Regions from separate parts of the Pseudomonas sp. TMB3-21 genome, predicted to be linked through region 3. Evidence: predicted binding sites of a transcription regulator. Region 3 holds the regulator's gene; each other region holds the start of a gene.
The links. Region 3 encodes FliA, which starts transcription of late flagellar genes. Its sites were predicted from a motif close to CTAAAGTTTNNNNNNNNNNNGCCGNTAA; they were not measured.
Positions count from the first base shown of each region.

Region 1: the regulator FliA is predicted to act here: its motif matches at 2,545-2,572, upstream of ACYZTS_RS18900 (methyl-accepting chemotaxis protein).
Region 2: the regulator FliA is predicted to act here: its motif matches at 2,363-2,390, upstream of ACYZTS_RS01070 (methyl-accepting chemotaxis protein).
Region 4: the regulator FliA is predicted to act here: its motif matches at 2,174-2,201, upstream of ACYZTS_RS13025 (flagellar protein MotY).

Region 1 is NZ_CM142718.1:4,112,467-4,116,677, reverse strand. Features, by position in the region: gene pvdQ (bifunctional acylase PvdQ) at 1-727, opposite strand, end outside; gene ACYZTS_RS18915 (fe2+ zn2+ uptake regulation protein) at 977-1,348, shown strand; gene ACYZTS_RS18910 (hypothetical protein) at 1,368-1,556, opposite strand; gene ACYZTS_RS18905 (hypothetical protein) at 1,733-2,266, opposite strand; gene ACYZTS_RS18900 (methyl-accepting chemotaxis protein) at 2,631-4,211, shown strand, end outside.
Region 2 is NZ_CM142718.1:192,589-196,799, forward strand. Features, by position in the region: gene ACYZTS_RS01060 (glycerophosphodiester phosphodiesterase) at 1-94, shown strand, start outside; gene ACYZTS_RS01065 (PepSY domain-containing protein) at 240-545, shown strand; gene ACYZTS_RS01070 (methyl-accepting chemotaxis protein) at 622-2,247, opposite strand; gene ACYZTS_RS01075 (transporter) at 2,535-3,557, shown strand; gene ACYZTS_RS01080 (RNA polymerase sigma factor) at 3,697-4,211, opposite strand, start outside.
Region 3 is NZ_CM142718.1:5,512,261-5,516,471, forward strand. Features, by position in the region: gene ACYZTS_RS25235 (chemotaxis protein CheA) at 1-779, opposite strand, end outside; gene ACYZTS_RS25240 (protein phosphatase CheZ) at 826-1,614, opposite strand; gene ACYZTS_RS25245 (chemotaxis response regulator CheY) at 1,637-2,008, opposite strand; gene fliA (RNA polymerase sigma factor FliA) at 2,175-2,915, opposite strand; gene fleN (flagellar synthesis regulator FleN) at 2,912-3,742, opposite strand; gene flhF (flagellar biosynthesis protein FlhF) at 3,859-4,211, opposite strand, start outside.
Region 4 is NZ_CM142718.1:2,812,035-2,816,245, reverse strand. Features, by position in the region: gene ACYZTS_RS13030 (argininosuccinate synthase) at 1-1,072, opposite strand, end outside; gene ACYZTS_RS13025 (flagellar protein MotY) at 1,202-2,110, opposite strand; gene pyrC (dihydroorotase) at 2,268-3,314, shown strand; gene rnt (ribonuclease T) at 3,311-3,988, shown strand; gene ACYZTS_RS13010 (peroxiredoxin) at 4,086-4,211, opposite strand, start outside.

The DNA.
Region 1 (4,211 bases), 1.4 Mb from region 3:
GAAAATGCGGATTAGCCAGCAGCATGCCGCGACCGTTGAACGAGCGCTCACTGCCCACCGCGACCGCGTTGCTGCCACGCTCCAGGGCAAAGCGTTGCAGACGCGAATCGGCGACCTGAAACGCCGCCGCATCACGAAGCGACGCAGTGGCCGCGTTGGGTGGCGTGGCACCGGCGAGCGCTTCGGCGAACTGCCCGACTCCGCCTTCGACCAGCAGACGACGGGTCAGCTTGACCATGTCGAGCGCGGTGATATCGCGGACCCATTCGCCCTGGCATTGTTGCGGCAAACCTTGAGCCCGGCGTTCTGACAATGCTCGGTTGTAACCGGCTGCGTAGCCGCCAATCAGGTCGCGAACCTCGGCCGTCTGCGCTTTCCAGAAAGCATCGACCGCTTCAGGCGTGTTCAGCCAGGTGAAAAACAGGTCACTGACTTGATTGGGGCGCTCCTCGACCGTCAGCTGATCAGGCCCGAAATACCGCGAGCGTTCACCATTGACCGTGGTGATTTCGTTGGCCAGCAAACACAGATTGTCCTGCGCGTAGGCATAGCCAATCCCGTAACCGAGGCCACGTTCGTTCTCGGCGCGTATATGCGGCACACCGAACGTAGTGCGCCGGATGTCCACCGTCACTTGCTCCGGCTGGCTGCGTGCACTGGCCGCAAGACTCAAGCCCAGCATGACACCTGCAAGGCTCAGCCTCGTTAATTGCCTGGAAATAATCACGCTCGCTCCTGATCGAAAATCTAAGGTCACACCCTGCGCGTCGACACGCAATGAGCCTTATTCAGAAACGATTGTGGCAATAAAAATTTACCGCGCAGAAGCGCATTTTTGCGGGGCTTTGAGGCGTTGCGACGCGATGGAGACAAATTTTCTACATGCGGGTCTTCATGATTTGGCTTTCTCGTACGTCTTATTGAGTAAGAGCACCCATCACATTTTCCGGTTCAGGCTCTGAGAAGGAGTTTTTGCATGTACAACTCGCAACTGCCAACGGACGGTAGCAAGGCGCCAGTGGGAACATCCATGGGCTCAAACCTGTTCAATCACACCACCGAGCGTCGCGGCAACGAGCGGATTCGCGTGCTGCTCAAGAGCTTCGGCCTGCGTACCAGCCTAATCCGCCTCAAGGTCATCGACGCCCTGCTCACTGCGGCCGACGGCGAACGCAGCCTGGGCGTGCGCGGTGTGCACAGTCACCTGCTGGACCTCGACATTCCGCTGTCGTTTCTCAGTGTGCGCGAGGTTTTGAAACGCTTGTGCAGCGAAGGGGTGATCACGTTGAACGCGGATAAAAGCTACAGCCTGCACCCGCAAGCTGCCGCTGTGCTGCACGGCGAATAATCGCGCGTGAAGGCGTCGTTCAGGGTTTGACCTTGCGGCGCATCACGCCATTGATCACCACCACGATCACCGCCACGCCAATGGCAATGTACTGAAACAGCTTCTCGCTGATCACGCCGGTGTTCTGCAGATACGACAAGCCAAACATGATTCCCAGTACCACCAGGGAAATCAGAATCGAGTACTTCAAACGTTGCGACTGGGTCATTGCCATTTCCTGAAGCTGGGGTTGCGGTGTGTAGTCAGTTGCCGGCCGGGCCTCGCCGGATTCGACCGACGGGCCTGCGGATCGGCGCTCATGTTAGCGCCGATGAAGCGATTTGGCTTCCCTGCCGCGTTATCGCCGCTCAATTCCTGACTTCACACCGGATCAACACCCCGGCTTCACGCTCTGGCCGAAAGGTTCTGGTCGGTAGGGACCGAGGTGCCGTTGCCCTTGCCGTAGTTGGCCAGGTTCTGCAGTACGTAGATAGCCTTCTTGTATTCAGGGATCAAGTAGTTGGCATACTTGTTACCTTTCAAGTTATTGTTCTGAATGGTGTCCAGTTGCGTGGCAAAGTATTCAAGCGCATTAAACGGCGCTTCAGAATCTTGCGGCACGCCGAAGCGGTCGAACTTGTCACCGGCATTACTCAATGTCACAGCTGTTACATCGCCAATCAGACCTTGCGCTTTAAGGAAGGCAGTCAGGTTGCCAAGTGACCTGGCCGAAACGTTTTCCGGGTTAAAGCCTTTTATTTGCTTGTGAATCTTCAGCTTGTCCATCTTCGCGATATCGAGCGCGTTGGGGTCGTTGCCGACCAGGGCCAGCATTTGCTTGACTTTGAAGCTGTGGGAAACGGGCTTGGCGCTGCTGCCGGTAGCTTTCACGAGCAATCCGGCTTTGGAGGTCCAGGCGCCGGTATATCCAATCGTCATGGCCTAATTCCTTGTAAGGCAATCATTGAATTGTATGAAACAAGAAGACAGGCGCAGAAGTATCGGGACAAGTATTAACCCATGCCATTAAAATTTCAGGCGCTTACAGTTTTCGTACATTTGCTGCATGCTTTTGAAGTAAATGGACTACAGACTTTTCTTCTAATTGATTTCATTCAACGCATAGCTTTGGACGTTTTGGATAGTTAAGCAATCGACGAAAGCATCAGCATCTGCTTCACCGCCCGTCACTGACCGCTCAACTTGCACGCTTGTACCTCAAGCTGGGCGCTGCCGGGCCGATAGCCAAGTGACTTGCACGATCCCGTCAAACAAGACTGCTGCACCAAAAGGACCCGACTTCATGCCCGCATTCCGAACCATTCAGGCTCGCTACACGCTGTTTCTGGTCCTTTTCATGCTGTTACTGTCCGTGTTGACCGTAGTGGGCATCAGCCAACTGGTCGCGCCCAAGCTGCGCCAGACCGAAGAGCAAGTAGCGCTTAACCGAATCGCCGAGGTCGCCGAGCAGATTCAAGGCGAACTGAACAAAGTTCAGGCCCAGCAACGCAGCATTACCCAAACCATCCCATTGCTCGACAGCGCCGCTATCGACACGGTGCTGCCAGGCTTGGTTGATCAGTACGGCGAGTTGAAAGTTTTCGGCGGCGGCATTTGGCCGTTGCCGGGGCAGCGTGAAGCCGGGCGCAACAAGTTCAGCACCTTCTGGCACCGCGATGGCTCCGGCAAGCTGGCGGTGAATACGTTCTGGAACAGCGACGCCGCTCCCAATTACTACGACCAGACCTGGTACAAGGGCGGCATGCAAACCCCGCGCGGCCAATGTGCCTGGGCAGCGGCATACAAAGATGACGCGAGTGCCGAACCGCGCACCAACTGCGCCATGGCAATTACAAAGAACGGTAGCGCCTGGGGCGTATCGACAATCGACGTGACCCTCGGTTTTTTCAACGAACTGGTGGCGCGCAAGGAAAAAGACCTCGGCGCAGAAATGCTGATCGTCGAAGCCGACGGCAAGATAATCAGCAACAGCTCGCGCATCAGCGGGCCGATCGTGTTGAAGAACATCAATGAACTGGCCGGAACCTCACCGTTCGCCAATCAGGTGAAAGCGGGCTTGCAAGGCAGGGATCAGGCCCAGCGGGCCGAGTTCGATAACAACGGCGAAGCCAGCACCTTCTTCATGCGCCCCATCGAGGGCTCGCCGTGGTTCCTTGCCACTGCCCTGCCGACGCGTTTGATCACTGCTCAGCGTGACGATGTCCTCAACACTCTGAGCATGTTGCAAATCCCGATGGTGATTCTGCTGCTGCTGTTGCAGGTTTACGCCATCCGTAAGCTGATCCAGCGCATGAAAGCCCTCAAGGCCAACATCGACGCCCTGTCCGCTGGCGACGCTGACTTGACCAAACGCATTACCATTCGTGCTGAAGATGAACTCGGCGCCATCGGTCACTCGATCAATGCATTCATCGCCTACTTGCAGAGCATGATCGGTGAAGTCACCCAGGCCACCGGGGCCATGGCATCCGGCCTGGACAACCTGCAGCGCTCATCCGCCCACACCAGTCAGATTCTGATCCGCCACGCCTCAGAAACTGATCAGACCGTTACTGCGATTACGGAGATGAGTTCGACCGCCGAAAGTGTTGCGCAGAATGCTGCCGAAACCGCAGCGTTCACACAGCGCGCCAACGAAAACGCCGATCGCTCGCGGGTGGTGGTTGGTGAAGCGTCCAGCAGCGTAGTGGCGTTGATCGATGAAGTGGCGAGCGCGACGCGCAAAGTCGAAAGCATGCAGCAGGACGCTCAGCGCATCACCGAAATTCTCGGTGTAATTGGCGCAATCGCTGGCCAGACCAACCTGCTGGCGCTCAACGCGGCCATCGAAGCGGCGCGAGCCGGTGAACAAGGTCGTGGTTTT
Region 2 (4,211 bases), 370 kb from region 3:
CATCTTTACCAACCGCGCCAGCGAGTTGCTCAAGTTCTATAAACGCCCGGCGGCGGCGAGTGTGGCGCAAGTGCTGACGAATAATGGGTATTGATTGAAACAGGGGTGACTGCATCGCGGGCAAGCCTTGCTCCCACAAGTCCAAGATCATCGAATCTAAGGTTTTTGGGAATTAAGGATGGATTAAGTTGCCCCAGTTACTGTGGACTCACTTAAACAGCAACCCAAGGAATGAACCGATGAAAACATTAACTGCCCTCTTTACCGCTGCTGCCCTGACTCTCACCGCAGGCTTGGCGCAGGCTGATGTTCGCGTCGACCAGATCCCTGAGCTGGTCAAAAGCGGGAAGATCAAGCCACTGGAAGAAATGAACCAGGCGGCTTTGAAATTGCACCCAGGTGCGACCATCACCGATACGGATCTGGATAACCACTTCAATAACTATGAGTACGAAGTGGAATTGAAAACTGCCGACGGCAAAGAATTTGATGTGGACTTCGATGCCACCACTGGCAAAGTACTGAGCGACAAACAAGACACCTGATACATCACACAACAAGCCGCACGATCTTCGAATCGTGCGGCTTTTTTGTGCCCGGCACTTTCAGTTGGTCACGCCATTAAGCGCTGAGGCGAGCCGTCACCTCGTTCAACTGCCCGGACAAACCGTGCAGATTGTGGCTGGCCGCTTCGGTGCGTTGCACGTTGTCCAGGTTGGTGCTGGCAATGCTGGTGATTTCAGTGAGGTTGCGCGAGATGTCCTCGGCCACGGAGGTCTGCTCCTCGGCCGCCGTGGCGATCTGCCGGTTCATGTCGCGGATCGCTTCCACCGCATGGGTGATGCGCTCGAGCATGGCCCCAGCCTGAGTCACTTGTTCAACACTTTCTTCGCTGCGCGACTGCCCGCTCTCAATGGCCTGCGCTGCATCCACTGCACCGGTCTGCACGGTTTGAATGATCTGATTGATCTCGATGATCGACGCCGCCGTGCGTTGCGCGAGGCTGCGCACTTCATCCGCGACCACGGCAAAACCGCGCCCGGCCTCACCGGCCCGGGCGGCTTCGATAGCGGCGTTCAGCGCCAGCAGATTGGTTTGTTCAGCGATGCCGCGAATCACTTCCAGCACCTTGCCGATACGCCCACTGTCCGTTTCCAGACGACGAATCACGGTGGCGGTGTTGGCGATTTCAGCGCGCATCTGCGTGATGGTGTGGATGGTGCCTTGCATGACCTTTTCGCCCTGCTGCGCGGACTGGTCGGCATCATCGGCAGCGCGTGCTGCGTCGGCGGCATGACGCGCGACTTCCTGCGCAGTGGCAGACATTTCGTTCATCGCAGTGGCCACCTGATCGGTGCGGCTGAATTGCTCGTTGGTGCCGCTGGCCATGAGCCCGGCAATCGATTTCAGTTCACCGCTGGCGCTGTCCAGATCCTTGGCACTGGCCTGCAAACGGCTGAAGGTCTCGGCGAGGAAATCACGCAGGGTGTTGGCGGCGATCGCCAGTTTGCCGAGTTCATCCTGACGGCTGCTGGCCACACGCTCGGCGAACTTGCCTTGGCTGAGTTGCGCGACGTATTCGATCAGCCGACGAATCGGCTCGACCAGGTTGCGGTTGACCAGCCACAGGCTGAACAACCCGATCAACAGGCCCGAGACCAGCATGACGATAATCCCGAGAAACACCGTGCGATCGGCACTGGCGCTGATCAGCTTCGACTGCTCGCTGCCCTGCTGACGCAACTCGCTGACCAACGCGCTCATCTGCTCGCTGGTCGCGCGGTCAACGCCCTTCACTGCGGTGTCACCCGCTGTCGGATCACCGCCCGCCGCGACGTAGGCGTCGCGGCCTTTCTGATAGGCCGCGCCTAACTGACGGTGTTCGTCACGCAAGCGTTCGATGCGGGTCTTCAGTTGCGCCTCGATGCCCTTCTGACCGGCCAGTTCGCCGAGGATGCCCTGCACATCGCGCTGGCGGTCTTCGAATTGTTTCCAGTATTTGTCCAGATCCGCCGGTTGCTTGCCGCGCAGCAAAACGTTTTTCCATTCCTGCACCTGCACCTTGAATTGCAGGTTGGCTTCATCGATCAGTTGCGAGGTGCGCAGCGGCCCCTGGATCAGGTTGGCGTAGCTCTGCACGCCTTGGGAAAGGAAATGAAAGCAGGCCAGCGCGATCAACAGTATCGCTAACAGACTGCCACTCAACAGGGCGAGAATTTGCGCTCTCAACGACTTTTGCAAAAACATGGACGGTACTCATGACAGAAGTGAGGCACGCCTGAAAAAGGCGTGAGAAATGTCAGAACGTCCCTGTCTTCAACGCCGGCAACCAGGGCCGACGCCGCGCAACTTAACCTAAGCGGAATCGGCGTGCCAGAGCGGTTCTTGAGGCAAATCCGACCGTCGGTAGCAGTGTCAGAACAGTTATTTTTTTGTCACAAAAACGTCATGGGCAATTGCGATCATGCGGCTCACGTGAACCTGAAATATTCGGCAAAACCGCTGACAAGCGCGCCTGCCTATTGCGAGAACCCATGAACCACAGCATCGACCAAAGTCATCGCGACCCGGACCTCTTCGGTCTGCTGTACGGTTTCCGCTTTCGTCCTGGCGAGCGTGGTCGCGAGATCGATTCGGCGCAGGCGCTGCAGTGTCTGCAACAATCGGACGACAGCGATGAATTTCTCTGGCTGCACCTCAACCTCGCCCACGCCGCGTGCGAGCGGTGGATGAAAAACCATCTGCAATTGCCTGAAGAATTTTTCGAAGCGTTGCACGAGGGCTCGCGTTCAACGCGCATCGAGCACGTTGATTCCGCGCTGCTGGCGGTGGTCAACGATGTGGTGTTCAACCTCAGTAGCATGATCTCTTCGGACGTGTCGACGCTGTGGGTCTGCGCACGCAGTCGGCTGATCGTAAGCGCGCGTCTGCAGCCGCTGCACTCGGTGGACAAGTTGCGTTCATCGGTGAAGGCCGGTGAGCGCTTTCGCTCGCCGCTGGAGTTGCTCGTGCATTTGCTGCGCGATCAGGGCGAGGTGCTGACGCAGATCGTGCGCAAAACCAGCCTCAGCGTTGATCAGATCGAAGATCAATTATTGTCCTCGCGCCTGTCGACCAACCGCGCCGAACTGGGCGCCAATCGCCGGGTGCTGGTGCGCCTGCAACGCCTGCTGGCGCTGGAGCCGGGCTCGTTGCTGCGCCTGCTCAATCGCCCGCCGCAGTGGTTGCAGAAGGAGGACGTGAAAGAGCTGCGCAAATCCACCGAAGAGTTTGCGCTGATCATCAACGACCTCACGGCGCTGGGTGAGCGGATCAAATTGTTGCAGGAAGAAATCGCTGCCAATCTCAACGAACAGAGCAACCGCACGCTGTTCACTCTCACCGTGGTCACGGTACTGGCGCTGCCGATCAACATCATTGCCGGTTTTTTTGGCATGAACGTGGGTGGTGTACCGCTGGCAGGGGATGCGCATGGCTTCTGGATTCTGGTCGCGCTGGTGGCGACGTTCACCTTGGTTGGCGGGCGTTGGGCGTTTCGCAAGCGGCAGGATTACTGAGATCAAAAAAATTCTAACCATCGAATAATCTGTGGGAGCGAGCCTGCTCGCGATGCGGTGCAACAAGTGAAGATGCGATAACTGACACACCGCTTCGCGAGCAGGCTCGCTCCTACAGGGTTTTGCGTGCCGGTACACCTCAGCGCAACGCCTTGATCCGTGCCTCGATAAACCGTCGTTCCGGTATTTGCTGGGTCAGTTCCAGCGCTCTTTCATAGGCTGCCCGCGCCTCGTCGTTACGCCCCAACTGCCGGCAGAAATCAGCCCGCGCGGAATGCGCCAAGTGATAATCGAGCAACTCTCCGCGCGCCAGAATCCCTTCAATCAACGTCAGCCCCGCCAATGGCCCATCCCGCCGGGATATGGCCGCGGCGCGATTCAGCTCGATCACCGGCGACGGCACCGCGCGCAGCAAAACGTCATACAGGCCGACGATCTGCACCCAGTCCGTCTCCCCCGCCGCTGGCGCTTCCGCATGCACCGCCGCGATCGCCGCTTGCAGGCAATAAGGCCCGAAGCGCCCCTGGCTCAGCGCCCGTTCCACCAGCAGGGTGCCTTCAGCGATCATCCGGCCATCCCACAGCGAACGGTCCTGCTCATCCAGCACCACCAGCTCTCCGCTGGCAGACGTCCGGGCCGGTCGCCGCGATTCGT
Region 3 (4,211 bases):
AGCGCGCCAACGGCGAAGTTGCCTTTGCCGTGCAACTGGTCGAGCAGTGCTTCGAATTCGTCGTCGGTAATGTCGGAGCTGTCGCCCGCGGCTTTCGGCGCGGCTGGAGCGGCTGGTGCCGCAGGGACAGTGACCGCATCAATGGCGAACTGACCTTTGCCATGCAACTGATCGAGCAACGATTCGAATTCGTCGTCGGTGATTTCGTCGCTCGCCGCGCTACCGCTAGCAGCAGGAGCAGGAGCAGATGCCGGCGCCTCAGCCTGTGCCTTGACGGCATTCAGTGAGTCCAGCAGTTGTTCGAATTCATTGTCTGTGATGTCGCCCGAATCGCTTTCGGCGACCGGTTCTGTAACCACCTCAGCAGCAGGAGCGACTTCATCCGCGCTCTGCGGTTCTGCCAGACGTGCCAGCGCCGCCAGCAATTCAGGGGTCGCGGCCGTGACCGGGCTGCGTTCGCGGACTTCGGTAAACATCGCGTTTACTGCGTCCAGTGCTTCGAGAACCACGTCCATCAGTTCCGAGTCGACGCGACGCTCACCCTTGCGCAGGATGTCGAAGACGTTCTCGGCGATGTGACAGCACTCCACCAGCTCATTGAGCTGGAGGAAGCCGGCGCCTCCTTTTACAGTGTGAAAACCGCGAAAAATTGCATTGAGCAGATCCGCATCATCCGGTCGGCTTTCCAGCTCGACCAACTGTTCGGACAGCTGCTCTAGAATCTCGCCGGCCTCAACCAGGAAATCCTGAAGGATCTCTTCATCGGCGCCGAAGCTCATTAAGGGGGTGCTCCTACAGGTCTAAAAACCTAAAAAACCTAAAATTCTAAAACCCTAGGCTGGATAGCAAATCGTCCACATCGTCCTGACCGGACACAACGTCTTCTCTTTTATCGGCATGAATCTGCGGACCTTCACCCTGAGAGAGATGTTTTTGCGGATCTTTTTCTTGAAGCATCGCATCACGGTCATGTTCGATGCCCGCGAAGCGGTCCACCTGACTGGCCATGAGCACGAGCTTGAGCAAATTGCTTTCAACTTCGGTGACCAGCTGGGTCACACGCTTGATCACTTGGCCGGTGAGGTCCTGATAATCCTGAGCAAGCAGGATGTCGTTGAGGTTGCTCGCTACCACGCGATTGTCAGCGCTGCTGCGTGTCAGGAAACCGTCGACTCGCCGGGCCAGTTCGCGGAACTCTTCAGCCCCGACCTCTCGACGCATGAACCGTCCCCAATCCGCGCTCAGCGCCTGCGCTTCTTCGCTCAGGCCGTTGACCAGTGGCGTGGCGTTTTCAACCAGGTCCATGGTGCGGTTGGCGGCGGCCTCGGTCAGCTTGACCACATAACCCAGACGCTCGGTGGCGTCTGTTATCTGGGACACTTCCTCGGCTTGCGGCATGTGCGGGTCAATCTGGAAATTGACGATCGCGCTGTGCAGCTCGCGTGTGAGTTTGCCCACTTCCTGATACAGGCCGCGGTCACGGGTCTGATTGAGCTCATGGATCAATTGCACCGCGTCGCCGAACCTGCCTTTTTCAAGGCTTTCGACCAGCTCGACCGCGTGTTTTTTCAGGGTCGATTCAAAATTACCCTGTGAAGATTCGTTGTTGTCCATAGCTCCCCCGTGGCGCCGTCTCTCAGCCAATGCGTTCGAAAATCTTCTCGATCTTGTCTTTCAACGCCTGGGCCGTGAAGGGCTTGACCACATAGCCGTTAACACCGGCCTGGGCCGCTTCGATGATCTGCTCGCGCTTGGCTTCAGCGGTCACCATCAGCACCGGCAGGTGCTTGAGCTTTTCATCGGCGCGCACGTGGCGCAGCAGGTCGATACCGGTCATGCCAGGCATGTTCCAGTCTGTTACCAGAAAGTCGATGCTGCCGCTGTTGAGAACCGGAATGGCGGTGGTGCCATCGTCAGCCTCGACCGTGTTGGTGAACCCAAGGTCACGCAACAGGTTTTTTATGATCCGCCGCATCGTTGAGAAGTCATCAACGATGAGGATTTTCATGTTCTTGTCCAATTCGACCTCCAAGCAGTCTTAAACGCGCCCAGCACCTGGGCGCGCCACTTCAATCAATCCGGCAAACACTCGATGACTGTCTGGAGCACAGCAGATCGCGACCGGCGCGGTTAAACACCACACCAGCCACGTTCGCAGTGTCCCCACACTGCCTTCAGCGCGCTCGCCACTCCCCCAAACGCCCCCGCAAACGGGCCGCGCACTGGCTGTGTAACTGGCTGACCCGGGATTCACTGACCCCCAGGACTTCGCCGATTTCCTTGAGATTCAGCTCTTCGTCGTAGTACAGCGCCAACACCAGCCGCTCACGCTCCGGCAAGTTGGCAATGGCATCCGCCAGCGCCGCCTGGAAGCGTTCATCTTCCAGGTCGCGTGACGGCTCCATGTGTGCACTCGCGCCGTCCTCGTGCAACCCTTCGTGTTCGCCGTCCTGCAACAGGTCGTCGAAACTGAATAAACGGCTACCCAGGGTGTCGTTCAAAATCCCGTAGTAATCGTCGAGACTCAATTGGAGTTCGGCCGCAACTTCGTGATCTTTAGCGTCACGACCGGTTTTAGCTTCAATCGAGCGAATTGCGTCGCTGACCATGCGCGTATTGCGGTGGACCGAGCGAGGTGCCCAGTCGCCCTTGCGCACTTCATCGAGCATCGCGCCGCGGATTCGAATGCCCGCGTACGTTTCAAAACTTGCGCCTTTGCTGGCGTCGTATTTGGTCGACACTTCGAGCAGGCCGATCATCCCGGCCTGAATCAGATCTTCTACCTGGACACTGGCTGGCAGACGCGCCAGCAAGTGATAGGCAATGCGCTTGACCAGTGGCGCGTAACGCTCGATCAACTCGTACTGCGCGTCAGGTGCCGACTTCTTGTAAACGTTGTAACCGGTAGCTGTCATAGCACGGGTCCTGCGGTCTGTTGCACGAGGCGCTCGACGAAAAACTCCAGATGCCCACGAGGGTTGGCAGGCAACGGCCAGGTATCGACCTTTTGCGCGATCGCCTTGAAAGCCAGGGAGCATTTGGAACGCGGGAACGCTTCGTAAACGGCGCGCTGTTTTTGCACCGCCTTGCGCACGCTTTCGTCATACGGCACTGCACCGACGTACTGCAAAGCGACGTCGAGGAAGCGGTCTGTGACTTTGGTCAACTTGGCGAAAAGGTTGCGCCCTTCCTGCGGGCTCTGGGCCATGTTGGCCAGGACGCGGAAGCGGTTCATGCCGTAATCGCGGTTCAGCAGTTTGATCAGCGCGTAGGCGTCCGTGATCGAGGTCGGCTCGTCGCACACCACCAGCAACACTTCTTGCGCGGCGCGAACAAAACTGACTACCGAGTCACCAATACCCGCAGCGGTGTCGATGACCAGCACATCGAGATTGTCGCCGATATCGCTGAACGCCTGGATCAGGCCGGCGTGTTGCGCCGGGCTCAGATGAACCATGCTCTGGGTGCCGGACGCGGCAGGGACGATGCGAATTCCGCCAGGCCCTTGCAACAATACGTCGCGCAGTTCACAGCGGCCTTCGATCACGTCGGCCAGAGTACGTTTGGGTGTCAGCCCCAACAGAACGTCGACGTTCGCCAGCCCCAGATCGGCGTCCAGCAGCATGACGCGCCGGCCGAGCTCAGCTAGAGCCAGGGACAAGTTCACTGACACGTTAGTCTTGCCGACGCCACCTTTGCCGCCGGTCACCGCGATCACCTGTACGGGATGCATGCTGCCCATGTTATTTCTTTACCTTGTCTTGCATAGACGGAGGCCACATTACTGGCTGCGCGTTCACAAATGGAACAATGCATGGCAGACCATCGATGTAGGTACGAAAACTGTTCATTATCACCTCAGCCAACCCGCTTGGTCGGACTGTGGTAGAGGTCAGCGAACATGTCAGCCATGGCTTCTTCGCTGGGTTCTTCCTGCATTTGCACGCTGACGGCGCGGCTGACCAGTTGATGACGGCGCGGCAGATGCAAATCATCCGGAATCCGCGGTCCGTCGGTCAGGTACGCCACCGGCAATTCATGACTGATGGCCAGGCTCAACACCTCGCCCAGGCTCGCCGTCTCATCCAGTTTAGTCAGAATGCAGCCAGACAGGCCGCAACGCTTGTAACTGTGATAAGCGGCGGTTAGAACCTGTTTCTGGCTGGTGGTTGCCAGGACCAGATAATTTTTTGATTTGATGCCACGACCGG
Region 4 (4,211 bases), 2.7 Mb from region 3:
TGCGGCCAGTGACGATCACATTGCCTTTGTACAACTTCAGGCGCACAACGCCATTCACGTGTGCCTGGGAAGCATCAATCATCTGCTGCAGCATCAGGCGCTCAGGGCTCCACCAGTAGCCGGTGTAGATCAGGCTGGCGTATTTCGGCATCAGCTCGTCTTTGAGGTGAGCCACTTCGCGGTCCAGCGTGATCGATTCGATCGCACGGTGAGCGCGCAGCATGATGGTGCCGCCCGGGGTTTCGTAGCAACCACGGGATTTCATGCCCACGTAACGGTTTTCCACGATGTCGAGACGGCCGATACCGTGTTCGCCGCCGATACGGTTCAGGGTCGCAAGCACAGTGGCCGGGGTCATTTCGACGCCGTCCAGCGCCACGATGTCGCCGTTGCGGTAGGTCAGCTCAAGATACTGCGCCTGGTCAGGAGCGTTCTCCGGGGAGACGGTCCATTTCCACATGTCCTCTTCGTGCTCTGTCCACGTATCTTCCAGCACGCCGCCTTCATAGGAGATATGCAGCAAGTTCGCGTCCATCGAATAGGGCGATTTTTTCTTGCCGTGGCGCTCGATCGGGATTGCGTGCTTTTCAGCGTAATCCATCAGCTTTTCACGGGACAACAGGTCCCATTCACGCCACGGTGCGATCACTTTCACCCCTGGCTTCAAGGCGTAGGCGCCCAGTTCGAAACGTACCTGGTCGTTACCTTTGCCAGTCGCACCATGAGAAATGGCGTCAGCGCCGGTTTCGTTGGCGATTTCGATCAGGCGTTTGGCGATCAACGGACGAGCGATGGAGGTACCCAGCAGGTACTCGCCTTCATAGACAGTGTTGGCGCGGAACATCGGGAAAACGAAATCGCGGACGAATTCTTCGCGCAAGTCGTCGATGTAGATTTCTTTGACGCCCATGGCCTGAGCCTTGGCGCGGGCCGGTTCGACCTCTTCGCCCTGCCCGAGATCAGCGGTGAAGGTCACCACTTCACAGTTATAAGTATCCTGCAGCCACTTGAGGATCACCGAAGTGTCCAGGCCGCCGGAATACGCCAGAACGACCTTGTTTACGTCCGCCATGCCATTACTCCACGGGGTTCTACGGAAAGCCGTCAAGTCTACCGGTCATGCAGAATAATTTACAGAGGCGCGACAGCTTATGACGACGAAGCGACAGAATGTGTCAATCGCGCGACGATGACCGGCTGGTCAGGAATTCTTCGCGGTGCTCGCCGATGCGGTGGTTTGCGGCGCCGCAGGTTCGGCAGGAGCAACCCGCGCCAGGTGCACGTTGACCCGGCGGTTTTTGGCCCGGTTGGCGGAATTGGTGTTAGGCACCAGCGGATATCGCTCCCCGTGGAAACGCACAGTTATCTGTGATTCCTGAATGCCGTTGGCCTTGAAAAAGTCCACAACCGCCAGCGCGCGCCGCCGCGACAGGTCGCGATTAGTCAGGCGATTGCCACTGTTGTCGGAGTGACCGTCGAGCTCGACGTGGTTGACTGTCGGATCAGCCTTCATGAACTCCAGCATCACTTGCAACTGCGCCTTGGCCTGAGCGTCAAGGTCATTACCCTCGCCGGGAAAACCAATTTGCGCCTGTTTGACCTGCTCGAAGTTCTTCGGCAGCAATTTCGCCACGCAACTCTGGTAATCGTTGAACGCCTTGTTGAACTTGACCGGCAACAGGCGCACTTCCGACACCCGGCCGTCGCCAGACGCACGCCGGATGACCGGGCTACGTCCGTCCATCAAACCGTTGATCAAACGCCCCGCCTGGACCTGCGACGTGTTGAACAGCACATTACCGCTGCCAATGTGCACGGAACCGAGATTGATGTCGCCACGTCCTGGTTGCCAAGGCGCTGCCGCCGCCAACAAGGTTGCCGAACCACCGCCCATTACTGCGTTGTAGGCTTTTAAACGAAACGTCGCCTGCTCGCCGGCACGGCGCACGAACTCGCCCGAACCGAAATCAGTAATCGGTTGCGTGAGGCGGCATTCGAACTTGTCCCCTTCGACCGTCCACTCAATGCTCTCCAGACGCGTCTGGAAAGTGAGCGCCATCGCGGGAAGGCTGGCAAACACACTGAGCAAGGCTAAATAACGCTGGCGCACGGGAGGCTCCACTGGCTTCTACAACAAAAAGACCGATACAGATGTTTACGGCATACCTGTTGGATATCGGAAGCTTCCTGCAAAACTTGATAGCGAGTGCCTGCAAGAGTCTTTTCCGGTAGCATTCCCCTCAGTTTGACCCGCCTGGAATCCCCTCATGTCCGACCGCCTGACCCTGCTGCGTCCCGACGACTGGCACATTCATCTTCGCGATGGTGCCGTGTTGACCAATACCGTTGCGGATGTTGCGCGCACTTTTGGCCGCGCCATCATCATGCCCAACCTGGTCCCTCCGGTGCGCAACGCCGCTGAAGCCGACGGCTATCGCCAGCGGATTCTCGCTGCACGTCCGGCCGGCAGCCGTTTCGAACCGCTGATGGTCCTGTACCTCACCGACCGTACCCAGCCCGAAGAAATTCGTGAAGCCAAGGCCAGCGGTTTCGTGCACGCCGCCAAGTTGTATCCGGCTGGCGCGACCACCAACTCGGACTCTGGCGTCACCAGCATCGACAAGATCTTCCCTGCGATCGAGGCCATGGCCGAAGTCGGCATGCCGTTGCTGATCCACGGCGAAGTCACCCGTAGCGATGTCGATGTGTTCGATCGCGAAAAGATTTTCATCGATGAGCACATGCGCCGTGTGGTTGAGCGTTTCCCGACGCTTAAAGTGGTGTTTGAACACATCACCACCGCCGATGCCGTGCAGTTCGTCAATGAGGCGCCGGCCAACGTTGGCGCGACCATCACCGCGCATCACTTGCTGTACAACCGCAACCACATGCTGGCGGGCGGGATTAGGCCGCACTTTTATTGCTTGCCGATTCTCAAGCGCAACACACATCAGGAAGCCCTGCTCGATGCCGCCACCAGTGGCAGCGAGAAGTTTTTCCTCGGCACCGATTCGGCTCCCCACGCTCAGCACGCCAAAGAAGCGGCTTGCGGCTGTGCCGGGTGCTACACCGCCTATGCAGCAATCGAGATGTATGCCGAGGCGTTCGAACAGCGTAATTCGCTCGACAAACTGGAAGCTTTCGCCAGCCTCAACGGCCCGCGTTTCTACGGTTTGCCGGTGAACACCGATCGCATCACCCTGGTCCGCGAAGAGTGGACCGCCCCTACCAGCCTGCCATTTGGCGAGCTGACCGTCATCCCGCTGCGCGCCGGTGAAAAACTGCGCTGGCGCCTGCTGGAGGAACACGCGTGAGTGAAGACCATTTCGACGACGAACAGGACGGTCAAGGCGGCGGAGGTGGTTCACGCCACCCGATGGCCGAGCGTTTCCGCGGGTACCTGCCAGTCGTTGTCGACGTTGAAACCGGCGGTTTCAACTCTGCCACTGACGCTCTGCTGGAAATCGCCGCGACCACGATCGGTATGGACGAGAAAGGATTTGTATATCCCGATCACACCTACTTCTTTCGCGTAGAACCGTTCGAAGGCGCCAACATCGAAGCGGCTGCCCTTGAGTTCACCGGGATCAAGCTAGATCATCCGCTGCGCATGGCAGTGAGTGAAGAAGCGGCACTGACCGACATTTTCCGCGGCATTCGCAAGGCGTTGAAAGCCAACGGCTGCAAGCGAGCGATTCTGGTCGGTCACAACGCCAGCTTCGACCTGGGCTTCCTCAACGCAGCGGTCGCTCGCCTGGACATGAAGCGCAACCCGTTTCATCCATTTTCCAGCTTCGACACTGCAACCCTTGCCGGCCTGGCTTACGGCCAGACCGTATTGGCCAAGGCCTGCCAGGCAGCGGACATCGACTTCGACGGCCGTGAGGCTCACTCCGCTCGCTATGACACCGAGAAGACGGCCGAGCTGTTCTGCGGCATCGTCAATCGCTGGAAGCAAATGGGCGGCTGGGAAGACTTTAACGACTGAGGTGCGGCAAGGGCGAGCTTGCTCGCGCTTGCCGGGTCGAATCCCGCGCACAAAAAACCGGCCGTGATGGCCGGTTTTTTTATGCCTCGAACGCGCCTTACAAGGCAGCAGCGTTTTCGGTCAGGTAAGCAGCAACGCCTTCGGTCGAAGCGGTCATGCCTTTGTCGCCTTTTTTCCAGTTGGCAGGGCAGACTTCGCCGTGCTCTTCGTGGAACTGCAGAGC